One region of the Desulfosporosinus sp. FKA genome, then DNA from elsewhere that is predicted to be linked to it. Evidence: riboswitches for the same ligand, from Rfam matches in the RefSeq annotation. Region 1 holds a riboswitch; each other region holds the start of a gene.

Region 1 (4,216 bases):
GATTTGGACCCCTGCTTCCCTGGCCCTCCTGACCAGTTCTCCTAAAATAACCAATTCATGAACCTGGGCTCCATCCAAAGAATCAGCCAGACAACCAGGTCGCATCCCATCAGCCAGACTGAGAGTTGCGTTATATTTCCTGGCAATTTCCAATACCCGATCATATTGTTCATAAAGAGGATTTTCACATTGATTGGCAATCATCCAGCCGATTAAGTGAGTACCTCCGTAACTTACCAAGGGATCAAGGCGGCCTTCTTTCTTGGCCCGTTCCACAACCTCCATAGTCGTTGCACAGTGCAAAGCCAGGAAATCAACACCATCGGCTGCATGCCTCTCAATGACCTCAAACATTTCCTCGACATCCATTTTTACAGTCGAACCGTACTTTTTCCCAGCTTCAGCTATTGCCTGATAAACAGGCAGTGTTCCAACCGGCACGAAAGCAGAATTTAAGGTTTCTTTACGCATTGTATCAATATCGCCGCTGACACTCAGATCCATGAGAGCATTCGTACCTGCTGCCAAGGCTGTTTTGACCTTTTCAATTTCTTCGCTTATGGTGGCTTCGCTGCCGTAAAGACCGATACTGGCACTGACCTTAGTCCGCAGTCCCTTCCCAATGCCTACAGGAACAAGAGTCTTGTGGTTGATATTACCAGGGATGACAATAGTTCCTTCAGCAACTCCCTGCCTGATAAATTCCGGTGCAACGTTTTCGCAAGCCGCCACCTGCTCCATTTCAGGTGTTATTATTCCTTCACGCGCTTTTGTTAACAAACTCATCATTATCTTCCTCATCCTCCCGATAATATATAATGATTTTCTTTGAATCCCTTTGCCGATCTAACCAGTTTCCTGTTTAAAAACCGGCACGTGATATACCCCATCAAAACACGCCGTGCAAAGCTCTTCAGACCGCTGCAGGACTCGAAGCATTCCTGGCAGACTAAGGTAATAAAGGCTGTCCGCTCCAATCTGAAGCCTAACTTCTTCAACAGTCCGCTGCGCAGCAACAAGCTCATCAACGGACGGAATATCGATACCGTAATAACAAGGAAAGCGTAAGGGCGGAGACGCTGCCAGAAAATGCACTTCTTTAGCGCCTGCTTCTCTGAACATTTGGACAATTTGGCGGCTGGTGGTTCCCCGAACAAGGGAATCGTCCACAATAACTACCCTTTGCCCTCGAATCACATCGCCAAGAACATTAAATTTCAGCTTAACAGCCCGTTCTCGTTCCGTTTGTTCAGGTTTAATAAACGTCCTCCCCATGTACCTGTTTCTAATCAAACCTTCTCGGAAAGGCAGGCCAAGCTGCTCGGAGTATCCCATAGCCATTGCCGTACCAGACTCGGGAATGGCTATGACTTCGTCCCCAGCCATCGGATGCTCTCTGGCCAACTCTCTGCCAAGATCTCTGCGGACTGAATTCACAGTTCTGCCATCCAGTACACTGTCCGAACGTGCTAAATAAATGTATTCAAACACGCAAAAGCATGGGCGTCGTCTCGAACAGTTTTGGATAAACTCAATCCCCGCTTCGTTGATTATCACACCCTCACCGGGATTAATCTCCCGAATCACTTCGCCGTTTGCAGCCTCAATAGCGCACGTTTCCGAAGCTATCATATAACCGACTTCGGAATTTTTCATTTTACCCAAGCATAAGGGGCGCATCCCATGGGGGTCTCGCAAGCCGATTAGACTGTTTTCTGTCAGCATGACCAGTGAGTAGGAACCTGATATGTCATTCAGATAGCGTTCCAAGAGTTTCTTAAGCGGGAGACTCCTGTAATGTTCTATAAAACTCAAAAAAACTGCACTGTCTAACTTGAGTGATTTAGTTGCTCCCGCTGGTGCCAACCTCTTGTTTAATTGACTTGCATTGGTTATGTTGCCATTATGAGCTACTGCGATACTGCCCCGTTCATCCTTATAAACCAAAGGTTGAGCGTTTGCTTCCGAACTATCACAGCTGGTTGAATATCTCACATGTCCAATGGCGGCATTTCCCTTTAAGTTTTCAATAAGATCTTTATTAAAAACTTCTGTAACCAAGCCCATTTTCTTATGTAATCTAAGTTCCTTCCCATCGGAAATGGCTATCCCTGCGCTTTCCTCTCCTCGATGCTGCAGTGCAATAAGTCCATAATAAGTTTTCAGAGCAACACTCTTACCTGGAGCGTAAATACCGAAAACACCACACTCGTCACGGGGTTTGTCATGAAGTTCCCACGGAAACATTCTTTTCGCCTCCCTCGAAATCAGTAACCTTTTAAAAATTAGCAGCCGTTTAAAACAAAAAATCCGCAACTCACTAAGAGCGCGGATTTTTCCATCATCCTCACCTAAATCGACTTAAACACGAAGCCGACAGATAGAATTTACAGGCAGGTCTCCTGACTCTGGTTCATAGCTTCCTTGCCCCCTTCCTCCCTACGGAGTGGTTGCGGCAATAGCTCCCCATTACAGTGGCGGGTCCGTCCGGGACTTGCACCCGGTTCCCTATTCTCCCTCATTGGGCACCTGTAAAAATATGTTTATTTACAGTTGATATTACTTAAGAAAACAGAATCTGTCAAGTGTAAATTGTTTCACTTGGAGAAGGTGTGAGTAAAACTGCATTGGCATTCTGAAGCTATCGTTTAATAATGCTGCCATACGTTTCTCTAAGTTCTTGTAAATACTTCATTTTTTCCAATGGGTTCTCCTTCAGTTGTGCTATTTTTAAAATCAGTAAATCAAGCAGCGCTAAAGGTGACATCATGGAATGATACTCGTTTGGTTCTCCGCGATAACTGTAAAGAATTATGTCGGCGAGTTCCAGATAGTCTGAGGTCATTAAGTCTGTAAATAAAATAGTGTGGTAACCTGCTATTTTGCTGTGCTTTAAGAGAATTTTTACCTCAGATAAAAGTCGGGAATAGCTGAACATTATAACGAGGTCATTTGCGGAAAAATTAACAAGTGATTCATAAAGAGCAGAGCCGCCCTTGAGAAGAAGAAATTCAATACCAAAGCGATTAAGACGATAAATTAATATTTCAGCCAAGCCACTCGACCCATCTGGAGCAAATATATATATTTTGGGTGCTGAAATTATGCATTCAGCCGCTTCTTTTAAAGTTTCAGGCATCACTTCTCCTAAAGTCTTTTCAATATGATAATAATACCGTGACATAAAATCATGAATGTTAAAATCCTTCTCATTCCATTGTCGGAGTGTAACAGATATTTTGGACGCAGGTGTTGAACATATATTATCGCGCAAATATCTCTTAAATTCCTTTATATCCTTAAATCCAATCTTTTTCCAAAAGCGGGAAACGGTCGATGCACTGATGCCTGATTTCACGATCAATTCTTCAGTGGTGATATATTGGAGCTCGTTTTTATTGCGCAATAAACAATCCATAATACGGTGATCAGAGCTAGAGAAATGTTTTTTATTTTCTTGAAATATATTGTCCAACATTGTATTTTCCTCCTGCGTAGTTTAGAGATTATTAATAGATAGAGAGAGAGAGACTCAAACGCGTTTTGAGGTTTCGCAGCACTCTTTTAGAATTATATACTTAAAGCAGTCAAAACTGAAATTAATATTTCAAATTCGCTATTATGAAATGTTTTACTTAGTATTTACAATCCCGTAATTCTACCATAATACTTCTATGCTAAAATCGAGTCAGTTTTAGAATAGAAAGGAAAATAATTCAATGCCAGAACTATATTTTTCATCCACACTTATGTGGCCTGCTTCTTTGGAAGATCTTTTTCGAACAGCTTATGAAAACGGTTTTGCTGGAGTTGAATTTTGGGCTCAGCAGTTTGCTGTCAAGGGATATTCTGTAAAAGATTTTGTAAAGATGCTTAGTATTTATCCGCTCAAGACTATGGTACATAGCTTTAGTTGGGATCTGAATTTGGCATCCCTAAATGATGAGATAAGAGAAGCCTCAATTAGAGAGACGCTAAAGGGAATTGATTTAACAGCAACATTAGGAGGATTTGAAATTACTGTGCATCCCGGAAAAAGAACCCTAGATACAGAGCCTGAAGTTTATTACGAACGCCTACGGAATTCTCTAGTTGAAATCTCAAGGTATGCAAAAGAACGTCATGTCAATGTTTCCCTGGAAATCATGGAAAAAGCCAAGAAAGAATTTGTTGTTTCCATCGAAGCTTTAAAACAACTGACAGGAAATTTATTTAA
Region 2 (4,216 bases), on a different contig from region 1:
CGCTAGTATTTGGTTTGTCAAAAAAGAAGCATCACATTACAAATCGGCCTGCTGATGGATAATCATTGGCAGACCGATTTTGTTATTCTGTCAAGCAACGGTTCGCTTTCGCTAAGGCTCAGAGAAGCAGGGCTTTCAAGTGAGTGCGTGATTGGAAAATTTTTGATCCAGCCAATTAAGTAATTCTTGAGGGCTGTTTACGGTTAAACCATTATTGGTTTTTGCTTTTCTGACCAGAACTATATCCAAACCAAGCTCTAAAGCTGCCGAAATCTTTGTGTCTGTCCCTCCGGCGAGACCACTGTCGCGTGTTAGAACAATATCTGCGCCATAAAACTTAAAAAGGGCTTTATTAATTTCTTTGGAAAATGGGCCTTGCATTGCCACAATATCCCGGGGATGTAAACCGGCTTCCCGACATTTTTGCACTAAATGCCCTTCGGGTAAAATTCTTGCCACGAGACGCACTGATTGGGCAAAAGAACTACTGGTAATTGATTGAAGCTGATGGCTTCCTGTTGTAATAAAGACGGTAATTGTCCGGTCTTTTAGCTTGCGCAAGGTGTTAATACGTTGCTCAAGCAGGACTAGAGCTTCTTCCCAATGGTAGACAGGGAAAATTAAAGGGCTGGAGGGAACTTTAGTTTCCGGCCGCTCTAAGCGGATAAAAGGAATGTTCAGTTCCTCGCACCGACGTCGTAAAGCAGTAAATTTACTGCTCACAGAAGGGTGACTTGCATCAATAACTAATGCTGGATGAGATGGCAGGGGAGTTTCTTCAGACCAGTATTGTCTCTGAATAACATCAATTTTTCTAGCGGTTAGCTGTGTATTTAATTCACGTGCTGCTGCAGATTCCCCCAAAAGAATGATCATGTTTGTTAACCTCCGTTAGTGATCAATAGCAATAGCGCGAAGGGGAATTAATTCAGGCAATTTTCTAAATCCATAACTTTCCATATGATATAGGAAACTGCCCAAGTAATAACAAAAAGACCGACAAGTATGTAACCGATAGAACCAAAGTTGAGACTTTGGATCCAGACCCAAAAACTGCTATGATAACCCAGCTTGGTTGAGAGTATCTGAGCAAGTTCAATAATACCAATGACGAGGGCGGCAATAACCGATAAACCTGTAACCGAAAGATTATAATAAATTTTGCGCAGAGGGGTAGAAAAAGCCCAATGATATGCTGTCGTCATAAAAACCCCGTCTGCTGTATCCATCAAACTCATGCCTGCAGCAAATATAACAGGCAGAGAAAGAATTGCTGTCATGGGCATGCCTTTAGTACCGAGTGTAGCAGAAATGGCCAGTAAAGCAACTTCCGAAGCTGTATCAAAACTAAGCCCGAAGAGAAAGCCTAAAGGATAAACATGCCAGCTTTTATTTATAAATCGATAGAGGGGTTTAAAAAAACGGCTTACGAATCCTCGATTCAATAAAAGTTCGTCAAGGTTTTCTTCGTCAAATTCACCTTGACGCATTCTCTTGAAAAAGCCAAAGATATCAAACCAAATGTAAAGATTAAACAGTCCTATAAGCAAAAGAAATCCTCCGGCAACTGCGGTTCCTATTATACTGGCGAAATTTTGTATTTGGGGGATGTTTTGTTGTGCCCAATGCATAGAAACAGCAGTAATGATGGACATGATACAGACAACGGTTGAATGACCAATCGAGAAGAAAAAGCCGACCCCCATAGGGTCTTGTTCTTGTTGAATCATTTTGCGAACTGTATTGTCTATGGCCGCAATATGGTCCGCATCAAAGGCATGACGCAGGCCTAAGGTATAGGCGAGAAAAGCAAATCCCAGTAACTGAGGAAATTGTTTTAAATTTAATAGCAGCATGATTATACCTAGCAAGTGTATACCAGTCACAGAAACTCCATAAGGAAGCCAGCGGTGACGATCCCAAATATCTTTGGCGGCGTTATTCATAGTCTCTCTCTCCTAATAAGTAATTCATTGCATTGTTCAACCGCGTCAGACAAAACGAAAAGCCCGTCTCCTAAGAGAAGGGCTTAAAGATAATACAAATATATACCCCCTAACATTCCCGTAGGTAGTTTGGCTTAAGAATAAGCAGGTCTCCTGGCTCAAGATCATTATCAACTCACGTCTTCCCAGGTTTGTCCCAGTGACATTGTGTGAATTGATTCCCTTTTACAGTGGCGGGCACCGCGTCAGCCTTTAACTGACTTTCCTTTTCAATCCTTTTCCCTCAGGAAGGGATCACTTATTCCTAACTATTTAGTTAATTCTAATAATAACATGAATGAAGTGATTTTGTACAGCAAGTTCATTAAATGTAAACCTTGTGTTATAGTTATAAAATCGGGGGTGAAAGTGTTTAAATGATTAATCCGTTTTTCATTCTAATAGGAGTTGTTTTCTTTCTTGTCTATGGAGGAATTAATTATTATATCGGCCTGCGTGGCTGGCAAGCTTTATTTAGCTATGTCCCCTTTATTCCTCTAAAAGTTTATTGGCTTGTTTTTGGGCTGATTTCATTGTCCTATTTAATTGCCCGCTTTTTGCAAAAATATCTGCCGCAGGGGCTTTACGAAGGGTTAAATCTCATTGGGGCCTATTGGATGGCCTTTATGTTTTACTTTTTATTAATCATTGCTGCCATCGATCTCATGCGTTTAGTAAACTATAGTTTTCATCTTATTCCTCTGAAGGAGGGTCTAAATCCGGCTTTCGGATTGGCGATCTTCGTTCTTGTGCTGGGAATTGTAGGCTACGGGGCCTGGAATGCGCGAAACCCGCGCATAAATCATTATGATATTACAATAGCCAAACAGGCGGGCTCGCTGAAACAATTGCATGTTGTGATGGTATCGGATATCCATCTCGGTACGATCATTCATAATAGTTATCTTACTAAGATGGTTGGGATGATCAATCAATTGCAGCCTGACCTTGTACTGTTTGCGGGCGACGTATTTGACGAGAATGTTGAAGCGGTTAATAAGCAGGAAATGACGGAAGCCTTTGAAAAATTGAAAGCTCAGTACGGGGCCTTTGCCGTGTTGGGCAATCATGAGTATATTGGAGGAAATGCTGAAGAAGCCGTCAAATATTTGGAGGCAGCAGGTGTAAGAGTTTTGAAGGACAGCAGTCAGGAAATCGATGGAAGTTTCTATTTAGTTGGCAGAGATGATCGATCCGGAGCTCGTTATAATGGGGTTCAGAGAAAATCTCTACAGACCTTGCTTCAGGGAGTTAATCACTCTCTGCCTATTATCGTTATGGATCATCAACCATTACAATTGGAGGAACCTGTTCAGCAAGGGGTTGACCTACAGCTATCAGGGCATACTCATGCAGGACAGTTGTTTCCGATTCGCTTAATTACTCGCCGAATCTTTGAAGACGATTGGGGCTACCTTAAAAAAGGAAACTTTCAACTCATCGTTTCCTCAGGATATGGAACGTGGGGCCCGCCAATTAGGTTGGGAAATACACCTGAAATTGTAGATATCACTATTAAGTTTAAGTAGTCCAGTTGTTAACTGAATGAAGTTTCTTGGCAGATGACCGGATTTTTCTGAAAAGGAGGCAGATGATGGCTAGGGAAGGCAGAAGCTTAGTGGAGGATGTCGCGGAAGACATCCTGGCAATGATTACTATCGACAAAAAATTTTCAGCAGGTGATAAGCTTCCCAATGAGAATGAGCTTGCAGGAAAATTACAAGTGAGTCGTACGACACTGCGAGAAGCTATTCGCATCTTAATTGCTCATAATGTTTTGGAAATCCAGCGTGGTAAAGGAACTTATGTCAAAGACAACCTGGATTTGAACAAGGCATATGGCTTAAAAGAGCTTTCTGCATTTAAACCAGATATCCAAGATCTCTACGAAATGCGGCTCATTTTTGAACCGCAATCGGCTTATTATGCCGCAAAACGTGCAACTGATAAAGAACTTGAGCGAATTTTGTATTATGGCAAGTTAGAAGAAGAACTGATCATTAAAAAAGAAGATCGAACTGAAGTAGAACAGGCCTTTCATCAAGCCATTGCTAAAGCGACCCATAATGAGTTTATGAATCAACTGATGCCTGTTCTTTATCAAGCTATCAACAAAGGAGTTCCTTTGTCAGATACCAATGAAGAAATGGTTCGCAATACGCTAAATGATCATCGCATGATTATGGAATTTTTGGCAGCTCGAGATGCTGAGGGAGCTAAAACTGCTATGA
Region 3 (4,216 bases), on a different contig from region 1:
ATCATCCCAAACGCTATCCATTTTAAGGCCCCTGGTTCGCTGGCTGTCGATAATCGACTGGTATTCTTCTTTCATAAGGGGCAAAAAACGAACACCTAATCCCACCAGCATGGCAAAACGATAAGGAATTCTAAATTTTATGAGCATCAGGGTAAAGTCTTGAGCTGAAGCAGAGGTAAAGAACTGTAGACTGGCATAGAAAATAAGTGTCGCTTTCAGTATGCCGGTAATCGCCAGCGGCAGAGCATCACTGTAGATTTTAAAGATACCCCATTGATAGACCAAAGTACCTTCCCGGCAAAACAGCAACTGAATAATCAAGATCTGAAGTCCCAAAAGCAAAAGAATGATGACCATAGCCTTAGAGTGTTTAAATGAACCACTTAGAATTAACGAGGAAATAATACATCCCAGTAAAGTGATTCCTAATTGAGCAGCAGTTTGACTTAACAATGAAAAGTAAATCATCAAACTATACCAAACAAGCTTAGTACGGGGATCAAACTTCGGAAGTGCCAGTGTCATCATAAACCTCCTTGAAAGTAACAGTGTTTGGGAAATTCAGGCCAATAGCTTTCAGTTCCTCACAATGTCGCTGTATGTCTTTTGTCTCAATATCCAGCCTGATGCGATGCTTATATAAGGCAACTAAGCGGTTTGAATAGTCTTTTGCCATGGCCAGATCATGGGTAATCAACAGAATGGTTTTGCCGTTATTCGCTAAGTCATAGAGTTTCTCCATGATCATGTAACCTTGGTTCTCATCCAGGCCAGATGTAGGCTCATCAGTAATAATGAACTCCGGATCACCGGCAAGTATCGAGGCTAATGCCAGAAGTTGACGCTGACCACGGCTTAGACGCTGGGGATGCATTTCCTTGTAATCCGCCAGTCCTACGAATTGCAAACATTCATCAACTTTCTGATTTAGATTATCATTTCGTTCACCCCTTAGCTTTAAGGAAAAGCCCACCTCTTCCTCCACTGTGCTGGCAAAGATCTGATGGTCTGGGTTTTGAAATAAAAATCCGACACGTGCCAAAATCTTGCTCAAGTTTCTTTTAGCAATTATCTGATCAAACAAGCGAATTTCACCCATAGCAGGCTTTAGCAAACCGATAAGCAATTTCGCCAACGTCGATTTGCCTGAACCATTTAAACCGACGACTGATAAAAAATCGCCCCTATAAACTTCTAAATTAATTTCTTCACAACCAGGCAATTGATTATTGTACAGAAAAGAAACATTACTGATTTTAGCTATGCTCTCCCTGGGTTTATTACTGTCAAGAGTATAATGCCTGCTATCTCTGAGCAGTTCTTTCCGGTACTTGATTTGGGCCCAGTAATATTCCCTGGGTGAGTAAGCTTTACTAATTTCACCGTCTTTAAGCATTAAAACTCTGTTAGCATAATTAAGCACTTCTTCAATCCGGTCCATAACCAAAACTATCGTGAGATTCTGAGTTTCATTTAACTCCCCCAGCCTCTTATATATCTCCTGGCGGCCTTGTGGGTCCAGTTCGGCAGTCGGTTGATCAAGAATTAGAATCGGAACTTTGAGGGCTAATACTCCCGCTAAAACAACGCGCTGGGCCTGCCCGCCTGAAAGAGACGAAGTTTGTCTTTCTTCGTAACCACGCAAGCCCACAAACTCCAGCGCATTTTTTACAACCTGCTCAATTTGTGCAGAAGGAAGTTCTTGATTTTCGAGTCCGAAGGCAACGTTCTCGTAGACATCTAAACTAATGATTTGATTATCGGGCTCCTGCATCATGTATCCCATATAGTCCGACATTCTATTGAGAGGCATTTCTTTAATATCTTGCCCCATAATTGTTACGGTTCCTGTTAATTCTGCGTTATGGTAATGAGGAATCGCACCTGTTATGACGTGTAATAATGCTGATTTTCCCGAGGCCACCCCCCCGGTAATGACGATGAAATCTCCTTGCTTAATTTCTAAATTAATGTTTTTAAGTACCGGCTTCTCATTATTCGGAAACTTGAGTTTCTCAATTCTAATTTTGGCAATTACTTCCATAGCAATCTCCCCGTAATTTTGACTAAGAACAAAAAAGTTCTAGCTTAAAAAAAGCTAGAACTTTACCTTTGTCCTCTTTGCATTATTTTATAGGCAGGTCTCCTGACTTATAGACTCAAATGTACGCCTTCCCAGTTACCCAGTGGCATATGTACATTTTCAACGTCTAACTACAGTGGTGGGTCCGTCCAGGATTTTTACCTGGTTCCCTATTATCCTCGATTTGAGGCACCTATAAAAAATTTTTTATTTAATTGTGTTAACTATAAGAATAATAAAATAGTTTGTTTAGTTTGTCAAATGAATTTATTGACTTCTAGAAGCCTCAATTAGGCAATTCACTTCGCAAAAGAGACACAGGGGGACGGTTCCTCTGTGTCAACATCTAAGCCTTTCGGACAATGTGGAAAGAAAGCCATAGCTGAAGCCTATATTTAATCTAAACTCGCTCTCCTCGCTTACGCTTCTCTGTCGAATCACTTGTATCTCCCCTCGTTTCACCTTCTAAAAGTAAGCAGTGATAGCGGTTATGATGCCTCTGCTGGCTCCGAACAGTGGCGTGACCGTCCACTCTCAATTAGGTTTCTGTGCAAAATCAATATTTAGCTTTCAGTTCCATTTGCCTGTATTTTTGACACTCCCACGGCTAAAGCCGATGGGATTCTTGGGTGATTAAACCGAAGTACATTTCTGCTATCGGAGTATGACCCCAAGTTCAGGGCTATGCCATTAGCCCGTCCTAGAGCAGTACACAATGGTACTCTAGGCTGATAGCCTGTTACCAGCTACCACAGTTTCTTTGAAAACGATCGTTTTAACGTCTTTTTTCTTGACGACACATAGAGTTTTACCTGATAGACGCATTAGCTATCAGAACCTCTTACTCTATCCAGTTTTCAAAGATCAAACTAATACTAGTTTATCATAGTGCTAAGACATTTACATTTACATGAAATTACGAAGCCGCCTTCATCCCACGATTAAAACCGTGGGCTTTTGGCTACGTTTCTGTAATTTACGCCCCCTTAATTCCGAGAGACTGTAGTATACAACACATTTTAATGGGTTAAACGGATAAATTTAGATAATCTGATCGAGCTCAGCTTTGCCTCGCATCGCATCGGGAACGGAGCCTCATCGAATTCTACATAATCATTTAAGCCGACGATAGCGATTAGCTTTTCGAATTTAACATAATTAACCACACCCACGTCATCCAGATCAATCTCAATCCTCATTAATTTTCTTTCCACGTTATTTACTTCTCAAACATCATCAACAAATCCACTTCCAACCCCTCCAAAACCTCTATCCGCACGCTACCCGTCTTATCGTAAATCTTAGCTCGCTCATAGTTTCCATAAGTATTTAATCGATAAGCCATCATAACTTGATCTATCGGCTGAACAATCCAATACTCTTTAACTCCAAACTTCTCATAGAGTTCTAATTTGCGTATGTAATCCATTGAAGCTGTTGAAGGGGAGACCACTTCAACAATAAGGTCCGGACTTCCGTTACATCCCCTGTCATCCAACTTCGAAGGATCACAAACGATGACTAAATCCGGTTGAACAACGGTAGTTATTTCTTCATCCTTGTTTTCATCTTTTTCCTTTAAGCGAACATCAAAGGGTGCAATATAAACATCACAATTCTTATCTTGCAAATAACCTTTAATTTGAAAAAACAAATTTCCTAATACTTTTTGATGAAGTCGAGAAGGTGCCGGAGTCATTGCATAAATTTGCCCTTCAATTAACTCAATTCGATCATCAGACCAATTTAAATAATCTTTATAGTTGTAAATTTTATTTTGCTGATTCGCTATATTCACCACAATAGCAATCCTCCTTAAATCACACTGACAAAATCCAACTGACCTAATCCAAACAAATTATTTTTACCTGCTCCAACCCATCTTCCGAACTCCAGAAGTAGAGACTATCGTAACGCCCAGTACCCTAAACATTAATTCACTCTCCAACTTTTACCACCAACCCATATCTTCTCCAATTTTCTTTAATTTCCTTCTATGTTGCTTTTATTTCACACTCAACTCCAGCTTAGGATCAGTACCCATAGTATTAGATTCCAATTCATCCCATAAAAAACCAATATTCTGAAAGATAATCAAAAATATGAAGCATTTGTATAGCAGTAAAATTTATA
Region 4 (4,216 bases), on a different contig from region 1:
CAGCAACTATTATCAAGGATGCCGGAGATGATGCCGATGTAACGGACGGCCTAGAGATTCGTGTCTTCGTACGCATGCTTGCGGCTCAAGGAGAGGTTCATATTCGGGGTGGACAAGGTGTGGGCACAGTTACTAAAAAAGGTTTGGATCAACCTGCAGGTGAAAAGGCTATTAACTCGGTCCCCAGACGAATGATACGCGAAGCAGTACGGGAAGTTTTTCCTCAGGAAGAACTTGAAATCACCATTGAAGTTCCGGGTGGTGAAGAGACTGCTAAACGCACTTTAAACCCCCGTCTGGGTATTGTGGGCGGGATTTCAATTCTGGGAACGAGTGGAATCGTTCGTCCCATGTCCGAAGAAGCCTTCAAAACCTCAATTTTACCGGAGTTAGACCAGGCAGTGGCCTACGGGCATAAAGCAATTGTTTTAACTCCAGGACATTATGGATTTCGTGTGGCGACAGAAGGCTTTGATGTTCCCACAGAAGCCGTTATTCAAATGAGCAATTTTGTCGGTTACCTTTTGGAAGAAGCTGTTTACCGGGGTATTGAAGATGTCGTTTTATTGGGCCACATCGGCAAATTGATTAAAGTTTCGGGAGGTATCTTCCACACACATAATCGTGTGGCTGATGCGCGGACGGAAATTTTACTGGCTCATGCTGCCCTCTCCGGAATTAAGGCCGAAACCTTAAGAGCATTGGCAGAGTTCCCCACAACGGAGGGAGCTGCTATAGAACTCTTAAACCTTGGTCACCAAGCATTGCTTCATCATTTAGCTCATCTGGCCAGCGAACGGGCACAAGCTTTTACGTTTGGCCGTCTTCGAGTGGGAGCCATCATGACCTTACTTAATGGTCAGCCCGTAGGCTGGGATATGAATGCTCGAGAGATCGTTGAAAAACAGCATTGGAACGCTGGTAAGATTTAAGGGCTTGAGAGTAAATACGTTTATCCAGTTTTTAAGACCCCCACTTCTTGTAAGTGGGGGTTGGTCCTGATGTTCAGTTTGAGCTGAACGAGTTCACTTTGTTAAGAGAAGCCCTAAAATCGTGTGCTCGATTTTAGGGCTTCTTGATTATTATGGAATCTACGTAAGGATTTGTGTATATTAGGGCAGTGTATCAATATCATCTTGAATTGAAGTTTCAACAGTTGGCGACTCAGAAGAGAACGTAACATCTTCAGCTTCGGATTCGGATTCTGAGTCCACCTGAATATCTACCGCAGAAGAGCGGGCAATGTCAATGGAATTTAATTTTTTGGGTTTCAAGTCCTGCCAGAGGACTTGAAGATCTTCTTTAATTTTCTTTCCCTTATCGAGCAGGTTAGAGCCTGTTTCTTTTAAAGCCTCTGTTTGCTGAACTGTGCAGTCTTGAACTTGTTCGGCAAGATTTCCTGCTTTTGTTTGAATATCCTTACGTAATGCTTCCCCGCTCTTTGGTGAGACCATTAAACCGACAAAGGCGCCGGCCACTCCGCCAACAAGCGCCGCTATGGCGACGGAGCCGATACTCGCAGTTTTTTTACCTTCGGGCATATTATCATAAACTCCTTTCTTTGCACGTTATGCAAAATATCTTATTCTTTAAGAGTCAGTGAAGTGCTAAATAAATTATGGTATAATACAGCAAAAATGGATAATAAGGGTATACCCTTAACAAGAGAATTTTTTTTAACTGCTTAAATTGGCTTAAAACTAATTGCTAACATTGCCTAATTAAGAAATAAACTATAAAATAGATTTTAATCAATGAAAATGGAAAAAATCAGTTTAAATTATTTTGAAAAGAGGAATTTTGCTAATACTTATAGAATACTCAGATAATCAGATGACATGACATAATAAAACATCTATTTAATGAAACATCATTTAGGGTTTATAATTTTATAACAAGTACTTAAGGCTCCTCAGTCAACGAGGATTTAAAAGGGGAAGCCGGTGAAAATCCGGCGCGGTCCCGCCACTGTGAACAAGGAGTTCTCTTCCATTCCTTTAACCGTTTTGAATAAAGGAAGAGGATGATGATTTGAAGTCAGAAAACCTTCCTTAAGTAATTCACGGTCCTACGAGCGATAGGAGATGTGTGTGTTTATTAAGGATAAACCATACGAGCCGCTCAGGCTCTTTTTTAATTGTCCCAAAGTTCCAAGGCAGGTTTTGGCCAAACGTTAGTCAACCATGGAAGAAGGGTAATCAATGTTAAAGGTAATTGGAATCGGGCCCGGAAGAACAGAATGGCTGCCGCCGGCCGTTAGAGATTTGGCTATGAACTGTGACGTTTTAATTGGAGGATCTAGAGCTCTCAAGCTTTTTCCTGATTTTTTGGGTGATCAACACTGTTTAATAGGAGACCTTAAGGCCAGCCTTGAGGTCATTAGAACGGCCTTATTGGCTAAGAAAGATATCGGCGTTCTTGTCTCGGGTGATCCAGGTTTTTTCAGCCTTTTGCCCAGATTAAAAAAAGAATTTCCCGGGGAGCAAATCGATGTTTACCCCGGTATCAGTTCTCTTCAATTTGCCTTTGCCCGGGCAGGACTCCCTTGGCAAGAGGCTGATTTTGTAAGTGTCCACGGACGAGATCTATCAGTACTTCCTACTCAAATAAGGCGTCTGACGGGAGTATTAACCGGAGGGTCGAACACTCCGCAAAGAGTCGCCCAATTTTATCTTGATCTTGGACAAAATCCAAATATTTCAGTAGGGAATGCATTGGCTTACCCCGAAGAGCTATGGCAAACTATGGATGCCAATCATTTGGCTCAAGAAGCTGCCCCCTTGAAGAATGCAATTCTTATTTTGCATCCGGAGCTGACTTCGCTGATCGACGATCAGGCAAAGAATTCAGCGAATAACGTACGCGGAGGACGAATAGGGATACCGGATCAGGAATTTTTGCGGGGAAACGTTCCTATGACCAAGTCAGAGATTCGAGTTCAAGTACTCGCTAAAGCTCAAATTACCAGATCTGACAGTATTGTTGATATTGGGGCGGGTACTGGGAGTATTAGTATTGAAGCTGCCGGCTTAGTTCCGGAGGGAGTTGTCTATGCTATTGAACATAATCCCGAAGCTCAAGCCTTGATTCTTGCTAATCAGGAGAAGTTTGGTGTTTCTAATCTTCGTTTGATTCCCGGAAGCGCACCCGATGTTTTTCCGGAACTTCCGCCGGTTAATGTCTGTATCATTGGAGGAAGTAAAGGGCGGCTGGAGGATATTTTATTAAACGTTCCGCTCCTTGAAGGGGGAAGGGTCGTCATTACAGCCGTCACCCTTGAAACCATGTCTCAGGGAGTAAAATTACTTTCAGAACTGGACTATCAGGATATTGATATTGTTTCTCTTCAAGCTGTCCGCTGGCAGCCTGTTCATCATCTGCATATGGCCCAAGCCTTAAATCCTGTCTTTATATTATCTGCACGAAAAGGGGTAAGATCATGACAACAACATGGGGTAAATTTTATGGAGTCGGAGTCGGGCCAGGTGATCCTCGCCTCTTAACTCTGCAAGCTGTTGAAGTCCTGCAAACAGTAGATTTGGTGGCTATTCCCAAATCGAAAATGGAGAGAGAAAGTGTTGCTTGGGACATTGCTAAAGTCCACTGTCCTGCTAATGCTCGTTTGCTGGAATTGGAAATGCCCATGACGGCTGATCAGGAAGTTTTAGCCAAGGCCTGGCGGGACGGAGCAGAAATGCTCTTACAGGAGCTGAAGCAGGGCAAATCAATCGCCTTTATTACGTTAGGCGATCCCTCCTTATATAGTACTTACAGTTATCTGCTGAACCTTCTCCAAGAGCAATTACCGTCCGAATTAATTACGACTGTTCCTGGTATTACAGCCATGGCAGCCGCGGCCGCGAAAATCAATTTGCCGCTTGCTACGGGAGATGAGCCCTTAGTGGTCCTGCCGAGTACGGAAGACGTTGGCCAATATCTTGATTTTCCCAATTTGGTATTGATGAAAGTTTCGCGCAGGCTTCCGGAAATTCTCAACCTTCTCCAAGAGCGAGATCGAAAAGCTGTTTTACTCACACGTTTAGGTCAGTCCGGGGAGCAAATCTGCTGGGAACCGAAACCGGAAGATTTCCAATCCACTAAGATCGATTACCTTAGTCTGCTCCTGGTGAAAAAGAATTTATTAGGGAGGGAAAACGGTGAGCGAAAATAAACCAAAGGGAGAAGTTATCTTTGTGGGTGCGGGTCCGGGAGATCC

What was found. Region 1 has a riboswitch for cobalamin ahead of purF (amidophosphoribosyltransferase). Riboswitches for the same ligand answer to the same signal wherever they lie in the genome.
Region 2: another riboswitch for cobalamin. It lies ahead of B5771_RS01085 (HoxN/HupN/NixA family nickel/cobalt transporter); the one in region 1 lies ahead of purF (amidophosphoribosyltransferase).
Region 3: another riboswitch for cobalamin. It lies ahead of B5771_RS19110 (ABC transporter ATP-binding protein); the one in region 1 lies ahead of purF (amidophosphoribosyltransferase).
Region 4: another riboswitch for cobalamin. It lies ahead of cbiE (precorrin-6y C5,15-methyltransferase (decarboxylating) subunit CbiE); the one in region 1 lies ahead of purF (amidophosphoribosyltransferase).

What each region holds. Positions count from the first base shown of each region.
Region 1 is NZ_NAHZ01000023.1:13,939-18,154, forward strand. Features, by position in the region: gene thiC (phosphomethylpyrimidine synthase ThiC) at 1-786, opposite strand, end outside; gene purF (amidophosphoribosyltransferase) at 847-2,247, opposite strand; cobalamin riboswitch at 2,375-2,548, opposite strand; gene B5771_RS06825 (MurR/RpiR family transcriptional regulator) at 2,642-3,478, opposite strand; gene B5771_RS06830 (sugar phosphate isomerase/epimerase family protein) at 3,720-4,216, shown strand, end outside.
Region 2 is NZ_NAHZ01000010.1:239-4,454, reverse strand. Features, by position in the region: gene B5771_RS01095 (SHOCT domain-containing protein) at 1-6, shown strand, start outside; gene B5771_RS01090 (precorrin-6A/cobalt-precorrin-6A reductase) at 136-876, opposite strand; gene B5771_RS01085 (HoxN/HupN/NixA family nickel/cobalt transporter) at 924-1,946, opposite strand; cobalamin riboswitch at 2,072-2,263, opposite strand; gene B5771_RS01080 (metallophosphoesterase) at 2,363-3,514, shown strand; gene B5771_RS01075 (FadR/GntR family transcriptional regulator) at 3,580-4,216, shown strand, end outside.
Region 3 is NZ_NAHZ01000032.1:472,116-476,331, forward strand. Features, by position in the region: gene B5771_RS19105 (energy-coupling factor transporter transmembrane component T) at 1-525, opposite strand, end outside; gene B5771_RS19110 (ABC transporter ATP-binding protein) at 500-2,044, opposite strand; cobalamin riboswitch at 2,119-2,295, opposite strand; gene B5771_RS19115 (hypothetical protein) at 3,103-3,297, opposite strand; gene B5771_RS19120 (Uma2 family endonuclease) at 3,303-3,884, opposite strand.
Region 4 is NZ_NAHZ01000022.1:52,308-56,523, forward strand. Features, by position in the region: gene cbiD (cobalt-precorrin-5B (C(1))-methyltransferase CbiD) at 1-932, shown strand, start outside; gene B5771_RS06485 (YtxH domain-containing protein) at 1,113-1,541, opposite strand; cobalamin riboswitch at 1,889-2,069, shown strand; gene cbiE (precorrin-6y C5,15-methyltransferase (decarboxylating) subunit CbiE) at 2,202-3,443, shown strand; gene cobI (precorrin-2 C(20)-methyltransferase) at 3,440-4,171, shown strand; gene cobM (precorrin-4 C(11)-methyltransferase) at 4,158-4,216, shown strand, end outside.